One region of the Sphingobium agri genome, then DNA from elsewhere that is predicted to be linked to it. Evidence: riboswitches for the same ligand, from Rfam matches in the RefSeq annotation. Region 1 holds a riboswitch; the other holds the start of a gene.
The links. A riboswitch is a leader RNA that binds a small molecule or an ion and turns the genes downstream of it on or off. The one in region 1 is predicted to bind cobalamin.
Positions count from the first base shown of each region.

Region 1 (7,323 bases):
CACCTGACGTCTGGCGCAGCACCGGCGATACGGTCGAGCGACTCGAGCTCTATGCCATGCAGCTACTCGATACGGGAGAAGCCGGTCCCGGGCCTGCAAGTGCGCAGGTTCTGGAGACGATCCGCAATGACCTCGCGCCCCGCGTCGACGCTTGCGGAGAGGCGGAGAGGACGGCACTGCTTCAGGCGCTCGACGGAAGGTTCGTGGCGCCCGGTCCCTCCGGGGCACCGACACGGGGACGGCCCGATGTATTGCCGACCGGACGGAATTTCTATTCGGTCGATACGCGCGCGGTGCCGACCGTCGCGGCGTGGAACCTGGGCCAGAAATCGGCAGAGCTAGTCGTGCAGGACTATCTCCAGCGCGAAGGCGAATATCCGCGCTCCATCGCCCTGTCCGCGTGGGGCACGGCGAACATGCGTACCGGCGGTGACGACATCGCGCAGGCGCTCGCGCTGATGGGGGTGCGGCCGCGGTGGGACTGGGGATCGGGACGGGTGGTCGGGTTTGAGGTGATGACGATCGCCGAACTCAACCGGCCCCGCGTGGACGTGACGTTGCGCGTGTCCGGATTCTTCCGCGACGCCTTTCCCGAACAGATCGACCTGGTCGACAGCGCCGCCCGCGCCGTCATGGGACTGGACGAGCCGGAAGAGGACAATCCCGCCGCCGCGCGTCACCGGGCGGAAGCAACGGCCCTGATGGCTGAGGGCGCGGCTGAAAAGGCAGCGCTGCGCCGTGCGGGAACGCGTGTCTTCGGATCGAAACCGGGCGCCTATGGCGCGGGATTGCAGGCGATGATCGACGAGCGGCTGTGGCATGATCGTTCGGACCTGGCGAACATCTATCTCGATTGGGGAAGCCACGCCTATGGCGGCGGCGTCGAGGGCGATGCGGAACGCGACCTGTTCGCCCGGCGGCTGGGCGAGGCTGATGCTCTCATCCAGAATCAGGATAATCGCGAGCATGACCTGCTCGACAGCGATGATTATTATCAGTTCGAAGGCGGGATCGCAGCGGCGGTCGAGCATCTGTCGGGCCGCCAGCCACTCAGCTATCATAATGACCATAGCAGGCCCGAACGGCCGGTCATCCGGACGCTGGAGGACGAGATCGGCCGGGTGGTGCGGGCGCGCGTCACCAATCCCAAATGGATCGCGGGCATGATGCGCCATGGCTACAAGGGCGCGTTCGAAATTGCTGCCTCCGTCGATTATCTCTTCGCCTTCGCCGCGACGACGCATGGCGTCAAAGACCATCATTTCGACGCCGTCCACGCCGCCTTCATCGAGGACGAAGCCGTGCGCGCCTTCATGGCCGAAGCCAACCCCGCCGCGCTGCGCGAAACCGCGGCACGCCTCCACGAAGCGCTGGACCGGGGGCTGTGGCGCCCACGTTCGAACAGCGCCGCCATGATCCTTGCCCAACTGAAGGAAGATCGCCCATGATCGAACGCACGCCGGAACAGCATGCCGAAAAGATGAAGAAGAAGCAGGCCGCCCATGACAAGATCATGGCGACCAAGACGCAGGAAAAGGGCTTGCTGATCGTCCATACCGGCAAGGGCAAGGGCAAGACGACCGCCGCGCTCGGCATGGTCATCCGCGCCATCGGCCATGGCAAGCGGGTCGGCGTCGTCCAGTTCGTAAAGGGTGCGATGACCACCGGAGAAAAAGCGGTGTTCGATGCGTTTCCCGATAATGTCACATTCAAGCCGATGGGCGAAGGCTTCACCTGGAACACGCAGGACAAGACCCGCGACATCGCCCTTGCCCGCGAAGCATGGGATGAGGTCAAGCGGATGATTGCCGATCCGGCCTATGATATGGTGCTGGCGGACGAACTGAATATCGTCCTGCGCTACGATTATCTGCCGGTCGAAGAGGTGCTGGAAGCCGTGACGAACAGGGACGAGATGAAGCATGTCCTCATCACCGGCCGCAACGCGCCCGAGCCCCTGATCGAAGCGGCGGACCTCGTCACCGAAATGACGCTGATCAAGCACCCCTTCCGCAGCGGCGTGAAGGCACAGGCGGGGATCGAATTCTGACATGAGCGGTCCCGCCATCACCCCGATCGACAGCGCGCAGTTCGAGGCGCTGGTAAGGGCGCGAAGGGACATTCGCCATTTCAGGACGGACCCGATCGATGAGACGGACGTCGAATGGCTGCTCAGCATGGCGCATCGCGCGCCATCAGTGGGCTTGTCGCAGCCGTGGCGTTTCGTGCGTGTGGAAACCGTGGAGCTACGCGAGCGGCTGGCCTGTCATGTCGACCGGCAGGTCAAGGAAGCCGGCAAGGAATATGATGGCGATCAGGACAAGCTCTATCGCAGCCTGAAGCTGCATGGCTTGCGCGAGGCGCCGGTCCTGTTCGCCGTCTATTGCGACGATGGGACGGAGACGGGCCATCATCTGGGCGCCGTCACGATGCCCGAAGCGCGCCGCTACAGCTGCGTCATGGCGGTGCATACGCTATGGCTGGCGGCGCAGACGCGGCGCATCGGCATGGGTTGGGTGTCGATCATGGAGCCCGAAGGCGTGAACGCGATGCTCGATATTCCCGCAAGCTGGGAGTGCCTGGGGCTGCTCTGCCTTGGCCGGCCTGTCAGTGAAGAGGATGTGCCGGAACTGGAACGGCGGGGTTGGGAGCAGCGGACCGACTGGCATTCCGTGGTGGTGCGGCGTTAGTTCCGCATCCGCATACGCCCCCCCGTTCGGACCGAGATCAGCTATTCACCCCGGAGGAAATCCAGCGCCAGCGTTTCGAACCGGTCCTTGTGCTCGATCATCGTCCAATGGCCGCAGCGCGGAAAGACGTGCAGTTCGGCATTGGGGATGATGCGCATGGGCAGCAGCGCGCCGTCGAGCGGACTGACCTTGTCATCGCGGCCCCACATGATGAGCGTCGGCGCCTGGATTTTGCCAAGATAGTCGATACGCTGCGACACGCCCGGCCCGCTCATCGACTGCGCGATGAAGCCGAGGGCGGCGCGCGTGTACATCTTGCGGCTGCTTTCCATCGTCACCGGTTCCAGCGCCGCCTTGTAGCGCATGTCGATCAATTCATCGGTGATGATCGATTTGTCGTACACCATGGATTCGAGCCAGGCGACGATGTTCTCCCGCGTCGGATCTTCGATGAAATCCACCAGGCGGGTCAGCCCTTCATTGGGGAAGGTCGAGGTGATGTTGAAACCGATGCCGCCGATCGTGATGTAGCGCAGCACGCGGTCGGGATGAGAGGCCGCCAGATGTCCGCCGACAATCCCCCCATAGCTGTTGCCAACAATATGGGCGCGGTCGATGCCAAGGCCGTCCATCAGCGCGACGACTGCATCGCGGGCTACTCCTACCGGGTCGCCATCCACGGGATCGCTCTTCCCATATCCCGGTGCGTCCAGGATGATGGTGCGGAAATGCTGGGAGAAGAAGGGCAGATTGCCTCGGAAATTGGCCCAGCCGGTGACGCCGGGGCCGGACCCATGGAGCAGCAGCAGCGCAGGGCCTGATCCCGCTTCATGATAATGAAGCCGCCCCTTATCCGTTTCCAGGAAGCGGCTGGTGCCTTCGAAGCTGAAATCGCCCATCTTTTCCTCTCCATTTTTGCACTATTTGGCGAGGGCGTAGCGGCGATGCGCGATGGACGCAAGGAAGCGGGCGTTGACTACTTCCCTTTCGCTCGCATCGCCATTATGAAGCGCGTCGAGCCGGTTCGCCCGGTTCATCGATCGCGCCGGTGCCCCGGTATAGGGGCTTAAATGGGAATGCGGTGCGGGAGGCTCTCTCCCAAATCCGTGGCTGTCCCTGCAACTGTGAGCGGCGAGCGAAGCATGGACCGGCCAGTTCTGACAATGGGACGGCCAGCCACTGGAGCGATCCGGGAAGGCCCCATGCCAAGCTGTGACCCGCAAGCCAGGAGACCTGCCGGAGCAAAGGTCGCTCTTGCCATGATCCAGGGGATGGTCACGGCTCGGTTCTCCGTTTGAGCGACGAATTTGGTGCGGCTGCGGCCGTGCAGGCGAGCGGCTTGGCCGCCTTCCTGCGCGCGCCGTCCGCTGGTCGTGGCGCAAGTGCTGGAGGGCTGAAGCAATGCAGGAGCAGATGCGGCGGGATACCGCCAGCACCGGCACGCGCCACGGTGTACGCGGCTGGTGCCCGACGGCATGGCGGCCGATGATGGCGGGCGACGGGCTGCTGGTGCGGGTGCGTCCGTCGCTTGGCCGGATGAGCCGGGAACAGGCGATAGGATTTTGCGAGGCGGCGCTTACCCTTGGCAGTGGCCATATCGACGTCACGAACCGCGCCGCCTTTCAGATCAGGGGCGTGCCGGAGGCTGACCATCGTGCGCTGATGGAGCGATTGATCGCTATTGGGCTCGCGCATGCCGATGAGGAGCGAGACGCTCACGTTCCTATACTGATCAACCCGGATTGGCATGAGGGCGATGATAGCGCGCTGATTGCGACGGAACTGACGGCGCGCCTGCGCGAACTGCCGGACCTTCCCGCGAAGGTCGGCTTCGCGATCGACGCTGGCCCTGCCCCGGTGCTGAGCGACGCGTCGGCCGATTTCAGGGTGGAACGGGCCGCGAGCGGCGCGCTGATCCTGCGGGCGGACGGGCGCATAAAAGGTACTCCGGTCAACACGGCAGACGCGGCGGAAGGGTTGATCCGCATGGCCCATCGGTTCGTGGCAAGCGGCGGCGTTCAGGCTGGCCGCATGGCGCGGCACAACGCCCCGCTGTCTGAAGAGGCGATCGAGGCGCCCGCCCCGGCACGTTCCCGCGCCGTCGCTTTGGCCGCTACGCCCGGCCCCTTTCATGCCGCGCCCTTCGGCCGGATCGAGGCGGCGGAACTCCTCGCCATCATCGCCGATGACGCGCGTGCGGTGCGGGTCACGCCATGGCGAGGGTTGGTGCTGGAGGGCAGCGGCGCACCTGCCGACGATCCGTCCGACCCGCGCCTTGCCGCCGATGCCTGTCCGGGCGCTCCAGCCTGCCCGCAGTCGAGCGTCGCCACCCGTGAACTTGCCGCCCGGCTCGCGCCCTATGTGCCGGGGCTGCATGTGTCTGGATGTGCCAAGGGTTGCGCCCGGCCTTCACAAGCGGCGGTCGTCCTGACCGGGCGAGAGGGCGTCTTCGACCTTGCCTTTAATGCGCGCGCGGGTGCGCCGCCGCTGCACGCGGGCCTGTGGCCTGATCAGATATTCGCCCATTTCGGAGCCCATTGATGCCGCATCTTTATGAAACAGACGGCGCGGAAATCTATCGCCAGTCCTTCCGCATGATCCGCGCGGAATCGGCGCTGGACCGCTTCTCCACCGAGGAAGAGCGGGTTGCCGTGCGGATGATCCATGCGGCGGGCATGGTAGGTCTGGCGCCGCATATTCGCTTCTCGCCGGGATTTGCCAAAGCCGCGATCGCCGCGCTGGAGGCTGGCGCGCCGATCCTGTGTGATGCGCGAATGGTGTCGGAAGGGATCACGCGCGCCCGCCTGCCTAATGGCAACGCCATCATCTGCACCCTTAACGATCCACAAGTTCCAGACCTCGCCCGGTCGATGGCGAACACCCGGTCGGCGGCCGCGCTAGAATTGTGGCGCCCCCGTCTGGCCGGAGCGGTTGTCGCGATCGGCAACGCTCCTACCGCGCTATTCCACCTGCTCAACATGCTGGAAGACCCTGCATGTCCGCGTCCGGCGGCGATCGTCGGCTGTCCTGTCGGTTTCGTCGGCGCGGCGGAATCGAAACAGGCGCTATGGGAAAGCCAACCCGTGCCCTGCTGCATCGTGGAAGGACGGCTAGGCGGCAGCGCGATCACGGTCGCGGCGGTCAACGCTCTCGCGAGTGCGGCGGAATGAGCGGGACGATCCATGGCGTGGGGCTCGGTCCCGGTGCACAGGACCTGATGAGCGTACGCGCGGACCGGCTGATCCGCGAGGCGCGCCACATCGCCTATTTCCGCAAGCCCGGCCGTCACGGCCATGCTCGGAAAATCGTGGATGGGCTGTTGCGCCCGGATGCGGTCGAATATGCGATGGAATATCCGGTGACGACCGAAATTCCGGTAAGCGATCCGCGCTATAATCAATGCCTGTCGGCCTTTTACGCCGAATGCACCGCACATCTGCACGGCTTGGTGGAGGCGGGCGAGGATGTGGTCGTGCTCTGCGAAGGCGATCCCTTTTTTTACGGCAGCTTCATGCATTTGCACAGCCGCCTCTCTCCGCTCGCGCCCGTCCGGATCGTGCCCGGCATCACTGGCATGTCAGGCGCCTGGACCGCGAGCGGCATGCCGATCAGCTGGGGCGACGATGTGCTGACCGTGCTGATGGCGACCTTGCCGGAAGAGGAGCTGGCGCGGCGCATCCGTGACAGCAATGCGTTGGTCGTCATGAAGATCGGCCGCAACCTCGCCAAGCTGCGCCGCGCGGTGGAGGCGGCGGGCAAGGACGACTGCGCCTGGCTGGTCGAATATGCGACCATGGCGGATCAGAAGATCACGCCATTGGGGCAAGCGCAGGCGGTCACCAGCTATTTTTCCATCCTGTTGATCCATGGTCAGGGACGGCGGCCATGAGCGGATGGGTAGCGGTGGCGGGCCTTGGTCCGGGCGCTGGCGCACTGGTGACGCCGGAGGTGACGGAAGCATTGGCCGAGGCAACCGATCTGGTCGGCTATGCGCCTTATGTCGCGCGGGTGGCGGATCGCGCGGATCTGGTGCGCCATGCATCGGACAATCGGGTTGAGCTGGACCGGGCAGCGCATGCGCTGGAACTGGCGGCGGCGGGGCGGCGCGTGGTGGTGGCGTCCTCTGGCGATCCCGGCGTGTTCGCCATGGCGTCCGCGTTGTTTGAGGCGCTGGAGGCCGGGCCGCGAGCTTGGCGCGCGATCGACGTTCGTGTGCTGCCGGGCATCACCGCCATGCTCGCCGCCGCCGCGCGGGCGGGCGCGCCGCTGGGCCATGATTTCTGCGCAATCAACCTGTCGGATAATCTGAAACCATGGGCGCTGATCGAACGGCGGCTGCGCCTTGCCGCGCAGGCCGATTTCGCCATGGCATTTTACAACCCCCGGTCGAAGGCGCGGCCTGATGGCTTTGCGCGCGTGCTCGATCTGTTGCGGGAGGAATGCGGCGGGGATCGGCTGATCCTCTTCGCTCGCGCGGTATCGACGGCGGAGGAGCAGTTGCGCGTCGTGACACTGGCCGAGGCGGCCCCTGAAATGGCGGATATGCGCACGATGGTGATCGTCGGGTCAAGCCGGACGCGCTTTATCGAAGGAGCGCCTCGCCCGATCCTCTACACGCCACGATGGGCCGAAT
Region 1 covers NZ_JALKHS010000001.1:11,596-18,918, forward strand. The annotation lists gene cobN (cobaltochelatase subunit CobN) at 1-1,448, shown strand, start outside; gene cobO (cob(I)yrinic acid a,c-diamide adenosyltransferase) at 1,445-2,050, shown strand; gene bluB (5,6-dimethylbenzimidazole synthase) at 2,052-2,690, shown strand; gene MU848_RS00075 (alpha/beta fold hydrolase) at 2,732-3,589, opposite strand; cobalamin riboswitch at 3,720-3,945, shown strand; gene MU848_RS00080 (cobalamin biosynthesis protein CobG) at 4,176-5,231, shown strand; gene MU848_RS00085 (precorrin-8X methylmutase) at 5,231-5,860, shown strand; gene cobI (precorrin-2 C(20)-methyltransferase) at 5,857-6,579, shown strand; gene cobJ (precorrin-3B C(17)-methyltransferase) at 6,576-7,323, shown strand, end outside; gene MU848_RS00100 (cobalt-precorrin-6A reductase) at 7,301-7,323, opposite strand, start outside.

Region 2 (7,323 bases), on a different contig from region 1:
CTGGACCGATCAAATCTCGACCGGCGGCCGCACCGGCCTGCTGCCCCGTCCGCTGGTCGATCCGCATTCGGGTCAGCCCGGCTTCAAGCTGACGCCCGCCAGCATCGAGAAGGTCGCCACCGAGTGGAAGGGCTTCCTGATCCTGCGCGGCGAGCAGCCCGCCAGGGTTCCCTGCCTGTGGGCGACAAAGGTCACCGTGCCGGGCGGCGCGCTTTACGAGGTCGCGGGCAATGGCGATCCCGCCCGGCTCGAAGCCTGCCTGCCCAAGGGCGACCGGGTCGAGGCCGTCGATATGTCGCGCGGCACCCGCCGCGTCGCGATTATCCGCGAAGGCAAGCTGGCAGGCGTCCTCTTCGTGACCCGCACCGGCCTGCTCCCCTCGCGCGACTGGCTCATCGGCCAGCTTGAAGCCGAAGAGGTGGGCGCATCCGTCCTCGCCGCGCGCGGCCCCGGCAGCCAGCCTGACAAAGGCCCGACCATCTGCGTCTGCTTCGACATCGGCCTCAACCAGATCGTTGCGGCGATTCGCGACCAGAGCCTGGTCGACGTGCCCGCCATCGGCAAGGCGATCGGCGCGGGCACCAATTGCGGGTCCTGCCGCCCCGCGCTTGCCAACATCCTCGCCCAAATCCCGCAGGAGACGCTCCATGCAGCCGAATGAACTTATCGCCCCCGGTGAAGTCTGGCTGGTCGGCGCAGGTCCCGGCGACCCGGACCTGCTGACCCGCAAGGCCGAAAAGCTGATGGCGGCGGCCGACATCGTCTTTTATGACGCACTGGTCGGGCCGGGCGTCCTCGACCTCATCCCGCAGGGCATCGAGCGTGTCAGCGTCGGCAAGCGCTCGGGCCGCCACAGCAAGGATCAGGAAAGCATCAACGACCTGCTCCTCGCCGCTGCCAAGGCGGGCAAGCGCGTCGTGCGCCTGAAAGGCGGCGACCCGTCGGTCTTTGGCCGCTCGGCCGAGGAGATGGATCATCTCGCCGCTGACGGCATCCGCACCCACATCTGCCCCGGCATCACCACTGCCAGCGCGGCGGCGGCAAGCGGCAACGCCTCGCTCACCCTGCGCGGCAAGGCGCGCGGCCTGACACTGGTGACCGCGCATCTGAAAGCCGGTGAGCCGCTCAAGCTCGACTGGGAAACGCTCGCCCGTCCCGGCGGCACGCTCGGCATCTATATGGGCCGTGCCGCTGCTGGCGAGATCAGCCGCCAGTTGATCGCCGCCGGACGCGATCCCGAGACGCCGGTGATGGTGGCGGTCAATGTCTCGCTGCCCACCGAACGCCTGATCCGGGGGAAGCTGTCGGCGCTTGCCTTTCTGGTGGCCACGATCAGCGACGAAGATCCGACCCTGCTTCTGATTGGTGAAGCGGTGGCGGGCACGACCATGCCAGTAGAGGCCGCCACGAGCGTCGCTCTTCAGCTTTGAAGACCGGCTCTCCGCGACCTTTGCCCTGAGCTTGCCGAACGCCCCCGAACTTAGTTGGAAGGAAGGGAGGGGGCTTCGGCAAGTTCAGCTCGGCGATAGGGTGCAACCCGCTCAGCACGATAAGCAACGTGCTCCTGCAAAGGCAGGAGCCCAGTCCCGCCCTCTGAATTGGGCTCCTGCCTTTGCAGGAGCACGGCGCAGCTAGCTTTTCGGCAATCCGGCAAGATCCTGCGGTCGATTAATATTCGGCAGGACGATATCCGCCCGCTCCACGATCCGCGCGCCGATCCGCTCCAGCCAGCCATATATCGACCGGCTATTCTCCTCAGCCAGATGCGCGTCCAGTTCATCCGCAAGCCCGGCAGGCCAGAACCCCGCCAATTGCTGCCCCTTCAACACCGCAGCGCCTTCTCCCGCCAGCGCCTCCACCAACGCCGCCGGATAGACCGGCATGTCACACCCGGTCGTCAGCACCGCGTCATAGCCTTCGTCCCGCGCATGATGCAGTGCCGCGTTCAGCCCGCCCAGCGGTCCCATATCAGGCCCGGGCCGGTCGGAGAGGCTGGTCATCCCCTCGACCGTCCGCCCGCAGACCACCACCGTCTCCACATGGGGCGCGATCGCCGCCACCGCATGGTCGATCAGCATGCGCCCATCCGCCATCAGCGCCAGCGCCTTGTCGCTCCCGAACCGACGGGATCGTCCCCCGGCAAGCACAGCGCCCAGTAATCGCATCGATCCACTCCTTGGCAGAACCCTCGCTTTCCCCTATGGCGCGCGGCGTGAGCGGGCAACCGTTCACGAAAGATCGCGCCGGAAAGGGAATGCGGTGGGGACGGTTCATCCGTCCAAGTCCGCAGCTGCCCCTGCAACTGTAAGCGGTGAGCGCGATGCACCCGGAAACCCGCATGCCTTCAAAAGGGGAAGGCGAGGGGGACCAGCCACTGGACACGCGTCCGGGAAGGCCCGTGCATCGCCGCGACGACCCGCGAGCCAGGAAACCTGCCGGCGCATGGTCGCTCTTGCCTGGGTCCAGGGATCGGCCCGGGCACGGTTTTCCGTCTGAGCGACGAAGCGGCGCAGGGCCGCATCGGTGCGCGTGACGGGATTGGCGTCTCCCTCCCTCGCGCACCGGCCGCTCGCGCGGAAGCCCTGGCCTCATGTCGCATGGCGCTCAGGGAAGACAGAATATGATCAGGACCGGAATCTCGCTGCTGGCGCTGCTTGCCGCCACCCCCGCGCTTGCAGAAGATGCAGACGAAATCGTCGTCACTGCGCTCGGCATCGAGCAGCCGACCGATGAAGTCGGGCAGGCCGTGACGGTGATCGATGAAAAGACGATCGAGACGCGCCAGAATGTCAGCATCGCGGACCTGCTGATCACCACGCCCGGCGTCCGTTTCAACCGCGCCGATGCCGTGGGCGGCGTCACCGGCATTTCGATCCGTGGCGCGGAAACGACGCAAACGCTGGTGCTGCTCGATGGCGTGAAGATCAATGATCCGAGCGTCATTGGCGATGCCTACGACTTCGGCAATCTGCTCACCGGCAACATCCGCCGCATCGAAATCCTGCGTGGCTCCAACTCGGTGGTGTACGGCAGCCAGGCGATCGGCGGCGTCGTCAACATCATGTCGGCCGAGCCAGGCGAAGGCTTTGGCGGCAGCGCATCGGTGGATTATGGCTATGCCGACACGCTGAATGCAAAGGCTGACATATCGGGCAGCACCGGCATCGCATCGGGCAGCGCGGGCGTAGCCTATTTCCGTACCGATGGCATCTCCGCGGCACAGGGCGGCACGGAGAAGGACGGTTATGAAAATATCGCGACCCACGCGAAGCTGAAGCTTGCCTTCACCGACAATCTCAGCCTCGACCTGCGTGGCTATTACATCCATGCGGACCTCGATACCGACATCTTCTTTGGCGCGCCGGCTGAATCAACGGATAGCAGCAAGCTTGACCAATATGTCGGCTATGCGGGGCTCAACCTTTCCTCTTTCGACGGTAAGTTGACGCAGCGTGCGGCGGTGACCTGGTTCCGCAATGACCGCGACTATTTCTTCGCGCCCAGTTCCGCGCCTGACTATGGCTATTCAGGCACCAACCTGCGATTTGAATATGAAGGCGTCTATCAGCCGGTGGATCAAGCCAAACTGGTCTTTGGCTACGAGCATGAGCGGCCCAAATATGACTCGTTCTTCTACGACTTCTTCACGGGCGATAAGGTCGTCAGCGGAGCAGAGGTAAACATCGACAGCGTCTATGCGCTTGCGGTCGTAAAGCCTTTTGTTGGCTTGTCGGTTACCGGCGGCGTACGCCATGACGATCACAGCCAATTCGGGGGCGCCACCACCTTTGGCGCCAACGCCAACTACACGCCCAATGAAGGCCGCACCAATATCCGCGCCAGCTATGGCGAAGGCTTTCGCGCACCTTCGCTGTACCAGATCTACGACGCCACCTATGGCAATCTCGACCTCAAGCCCGAAAGGTCGAAAAGCTATGACATCGGCTTTGATCAGAGCCTGGATGAGGGCCGCGCGATGATCTCTGTCACCGCGTTTCGCCGCGACACCCGCGACCAGATTTATTTCGACGGCTTCGCCCTGCCTTTCGGCCGCTATGTCAACCTCACCCGCACCCGTGCAAAGGGCGTGGAAGCAGCCTTGACGCTGAAGCCCGTCGATGCGCTGACGGTCGTAGCGGCCTACAGCTATATCGACGCTATCGACCGTTCCGAAGGCGGGCTCAACGAAGGCAGGCGCCTTCCCCGCCGCGCAAAGGATGCCGTCAGCGTCTCGGCGGACTATGATTGGTCGTTCGGCCTGTCGACTGGCGCAACGGTGACCATGGTCGGCGACAGCTTCAACGATGCCGCCAACACCCAGCGTCTCGACGGCTACGCCCGGCTGGACCTCCGCGCCTCGCTGCCGATCAACGAGCATCTGGAGATTTACGGGCGCATCGACAATGTCACGGACGAAGAATATGCGACCGTCTATGGCTACAGCACCTATGGCCGATCGGCCTATGGCGGCGTGCGTGTCCGCTTTTGACGGTAAAAGGTGACGGGGGTGGGCGGCCGCCCCGCTTCATCGCCGGGGCGCGGCCTTTGGCTGCGCCCTGTCTTTGCCCGCAGCATCCGCCTGGGCAATGATGCTGTGCGCGGCCTGCACATAGGCGGGGCCGCCGCAGACCGTCCAGGCTTGCGGCACACGGATGCGGGGAATGGATCGCAGCACGGGATGGTGCAGCATCTCCGTCCCCTGATCGACGATGTTTTCGCTGCCTTCTTCCACGATCAGATAGTCGGGCCTGGCTGCTATCATCTGTTCCAGCGGCACTTGCGCCAGCGCGGGCTTGCCGAGCTTTTCCGCCAGATTGACGAGGCCCGCGCGCCGGATCAGTTCATCGACCAGGGTGCCCGTGCCCGTCATATAGCCGCGCCGCTGATAATAGGCCGCGACCCCGCCGCCCTTGCGCCGGGGCAGGGCGGCAAGGTCGCGCTCCATGCCCCTGATCAACGCTTCGCCGCGCGCGCGCTGGCCGACCGCCGCCGCGACCTGACGGACCTGATCGCGGATGGCGGCGAAGCTGGTAGCGCTCGCGAGGCCCAGCTTGCGCCATCGCCCATCGGGTGCGCCGACCACGCCGCCCGCGCCATCGGGAAAGCCTATGACGAGGTCGGGCCGCAACGCCAGCACCTCTTCGGCCGGGCGCTTCAGCACCGGAAAGCGCCGCGCCTTCGCCACCGCTGCCGACAATTCGGGATCATGGCCATAAGGGCTCAATGCCGCGATCTGCGCCGGATCAGCGAGCGCCAGCACATATTGGTCGGCACAGGTGTTGAGCGACACGATTCGCCGCGGCGGGGCAGGGGCGGCGCTGGTGAGGCTAAGCGCACAAAGCGCCGCGATGATCTTTCCGCGCATCAATCCTGCCTCTGCAACGTGCCGTGCTCCTGCGAAGGCAGGAGCCCAGCTCAAGTGAACGAACTGGGCTCCTGCCTTCGCAGGAGCACTACGACCTGTATCAGCGGCCTTGGAGTGCGCAAGCCATGAGCGCGCGCCGCCATCCGCTTCTGCTCCCTGTCCTCATTGCGCTGACTCTCATCGCAGCGCTCGGCTCCCTCACGCTGGGCGCCGTCCCGCTCGCCCCCGCTCGCATCCTTGCTGTCCTGAGTGGCGGAGGCGATGAGGTCGCCCGCGCCATCCTGATCGATCTGCGCCTGCCGCGCATGCTGCTCGGGCTGATCGTCGGCGCGATGCTCGGTCTCGCCGGAGCGGCATTGCAGGGCTATCTGCGCAATCCGCTCGCCGAACCTTCCGTGCTCGGCGCATCCAATGCAGCCGCGCTCGGGGCGGTGGGCGCGCTCTATTTCGGGTTGGCACAGCTTCATCCAGTGATCCTGCCAATCCTTGCCATCACCACCAGCCTGATCGCGATCGGCGCTCTGTTCCTGCTGGCGGGACCATCGGAGAGTCCGCTGACGCTGATCCTCGCCGGCATTGCCGTGGCGACGCTGGCGGGGGCAGGGATCAGCCTGTCGCTCAACCTGTCGCCCAATCCCTTCGCCGCGATGGAGATCATGAGCTGGCTGATGGGCAGCCTTGAAAATCGCAGCTATGCGCATGTCTGGATCGCCTTGCCCTGCGTGCTTGTCGGAGCCGCGCTGCTGATCGCCGACGGGCGCAGCCTCGACGCGCTGACCTTGGGGGAGGAGGGCGCGCAGGCATTGGGCGTCGACCTCACCAAGGCGCGGCTGCGCATGATGCTGGGTGTCGCCATCGGCGTCGGCGGCGCGGTCGCGGTGTCTGGCGCGATCGGCTTTGTCGGGCTGATCGTGCCGCATCTCGTCAGGCCGCTGACCGATCGCTCGCCGTCAGCCATCCTGCTTCCGTCCTTGCTCGGCGGCGCGGCGTTATTGACGCTTGCGGACATCGGCGTGCGGCTCATTCCCACCAGCAGCGAATTGAAGCTGGGCGTTCTGACGGCGCTGTTGGGTGTGCCGGTCTTCCTCGTCCACCTGATGCGGGAGCGGCGGCTATGGTGACGATCCGCACGCAGGAGCTGTCGGTGCGCCTTGGCCGTCACGCTGCGGTTCGCGGCGTCACTACGGCGCTGGAGCCGGGGCAGCTGGTCGGCATCATCGGCCCCAATGGCGCGGGCAAATCGACGCTGATCCGAGCGATGCTCGGCCTTGCCCGCGTGGAGAGTGGAACGGTGTCGGTCAATGGAAAGCCGATCGCCAGTATCGGCCGCAAGGACATCGCGCGGCTGGTTGCCTATCTGCCGCAGGGGCAGACATTGCACTGGCCCTTGATGGTGGAGCGGCTGGTGGCGCTTGGGCGGATGCCGCATCTGGGCCCGCTGTCGCGGCTGTCGTCAGAGGATGAGGCGATGGTCGATGCCGCGCTCGCCCGCGCTGACGTGCTGCATCTGAAGGGACGAATCGCGACAGAATTGTCAGGCGGCGAACGGGCCCGTGTTCTCCTCGCCCGCGCATTGGCGGTGGGAGCGCCCTCGCTCATCGCTGATGAACCGCTTGCCGCGCTTGATCCGGGGCATCAGCTTGATGTCATGGACTTATTGAAGGCCGAGGCGCGGGCAGGATCGCTGGTTGTCACCGTGCTGCACGACCTGGGTATGGCAGCGCGCTATTGCGACCGGCTGCTGTTGATGGACAAGGGGCGGCTGGTCGCGGACGGCAAGCCGATGGACGTGCTGACGGAGCAGAGCCTTGCCCAAGTCTACGGCATTTCGGCTTGTATCGAGGCTGGTGGGGCGTGGCCGTTGATCCTGCCGACTGGGCGGATCAAAGGCTAAGCGCTACCTCCGTTCGCCCTGAGCTTGTCGAAGGGCTTCCCCCCTTGGAAGACAAGGGCTTCGA
Region 2 covers NZ_JALKHS010000018.1:34,857-42,179, reverse strand. The annotation lists gene MU848_RS15785 (nitrate reductase) at 1-661, shown strand, start outside; gene cobA (uroporphyrinogen-III C-methyltransferase) at 648-1,430, shown strand; gene mobA (molybdenum cofactor guanylyltransferase) at 1,632-2,165, opposite strand; cobalamin riboswitch at 2,193-2,454, shown strand; gene MU848_RS15770 (TonB-dependent receptor plug domain-containing protein) at 2,621-4,489, shown strand; gene MU848_RS15765 (ABC transporter substrate-binding protein) at 4,526-5,365, opposite strand; gene MU848_RS15760 (FecCD family ABC transporter permease) at 5,491-6,486, shown strand; gene MU848_RS15755 (ABC transporter ATP-binding protein) at 6,480-7,259, shown strand.
Region 2: it holds a riboswitch for cobalamin, as region 1 does, so the genes downstream of both, MU848_RS15770 (TonB-dependent receptor plug domain-containing protein) here and MU848_RS00080 (cobalamin biosynthesis protein CobG) in region 1, are expected to answer to the same signal.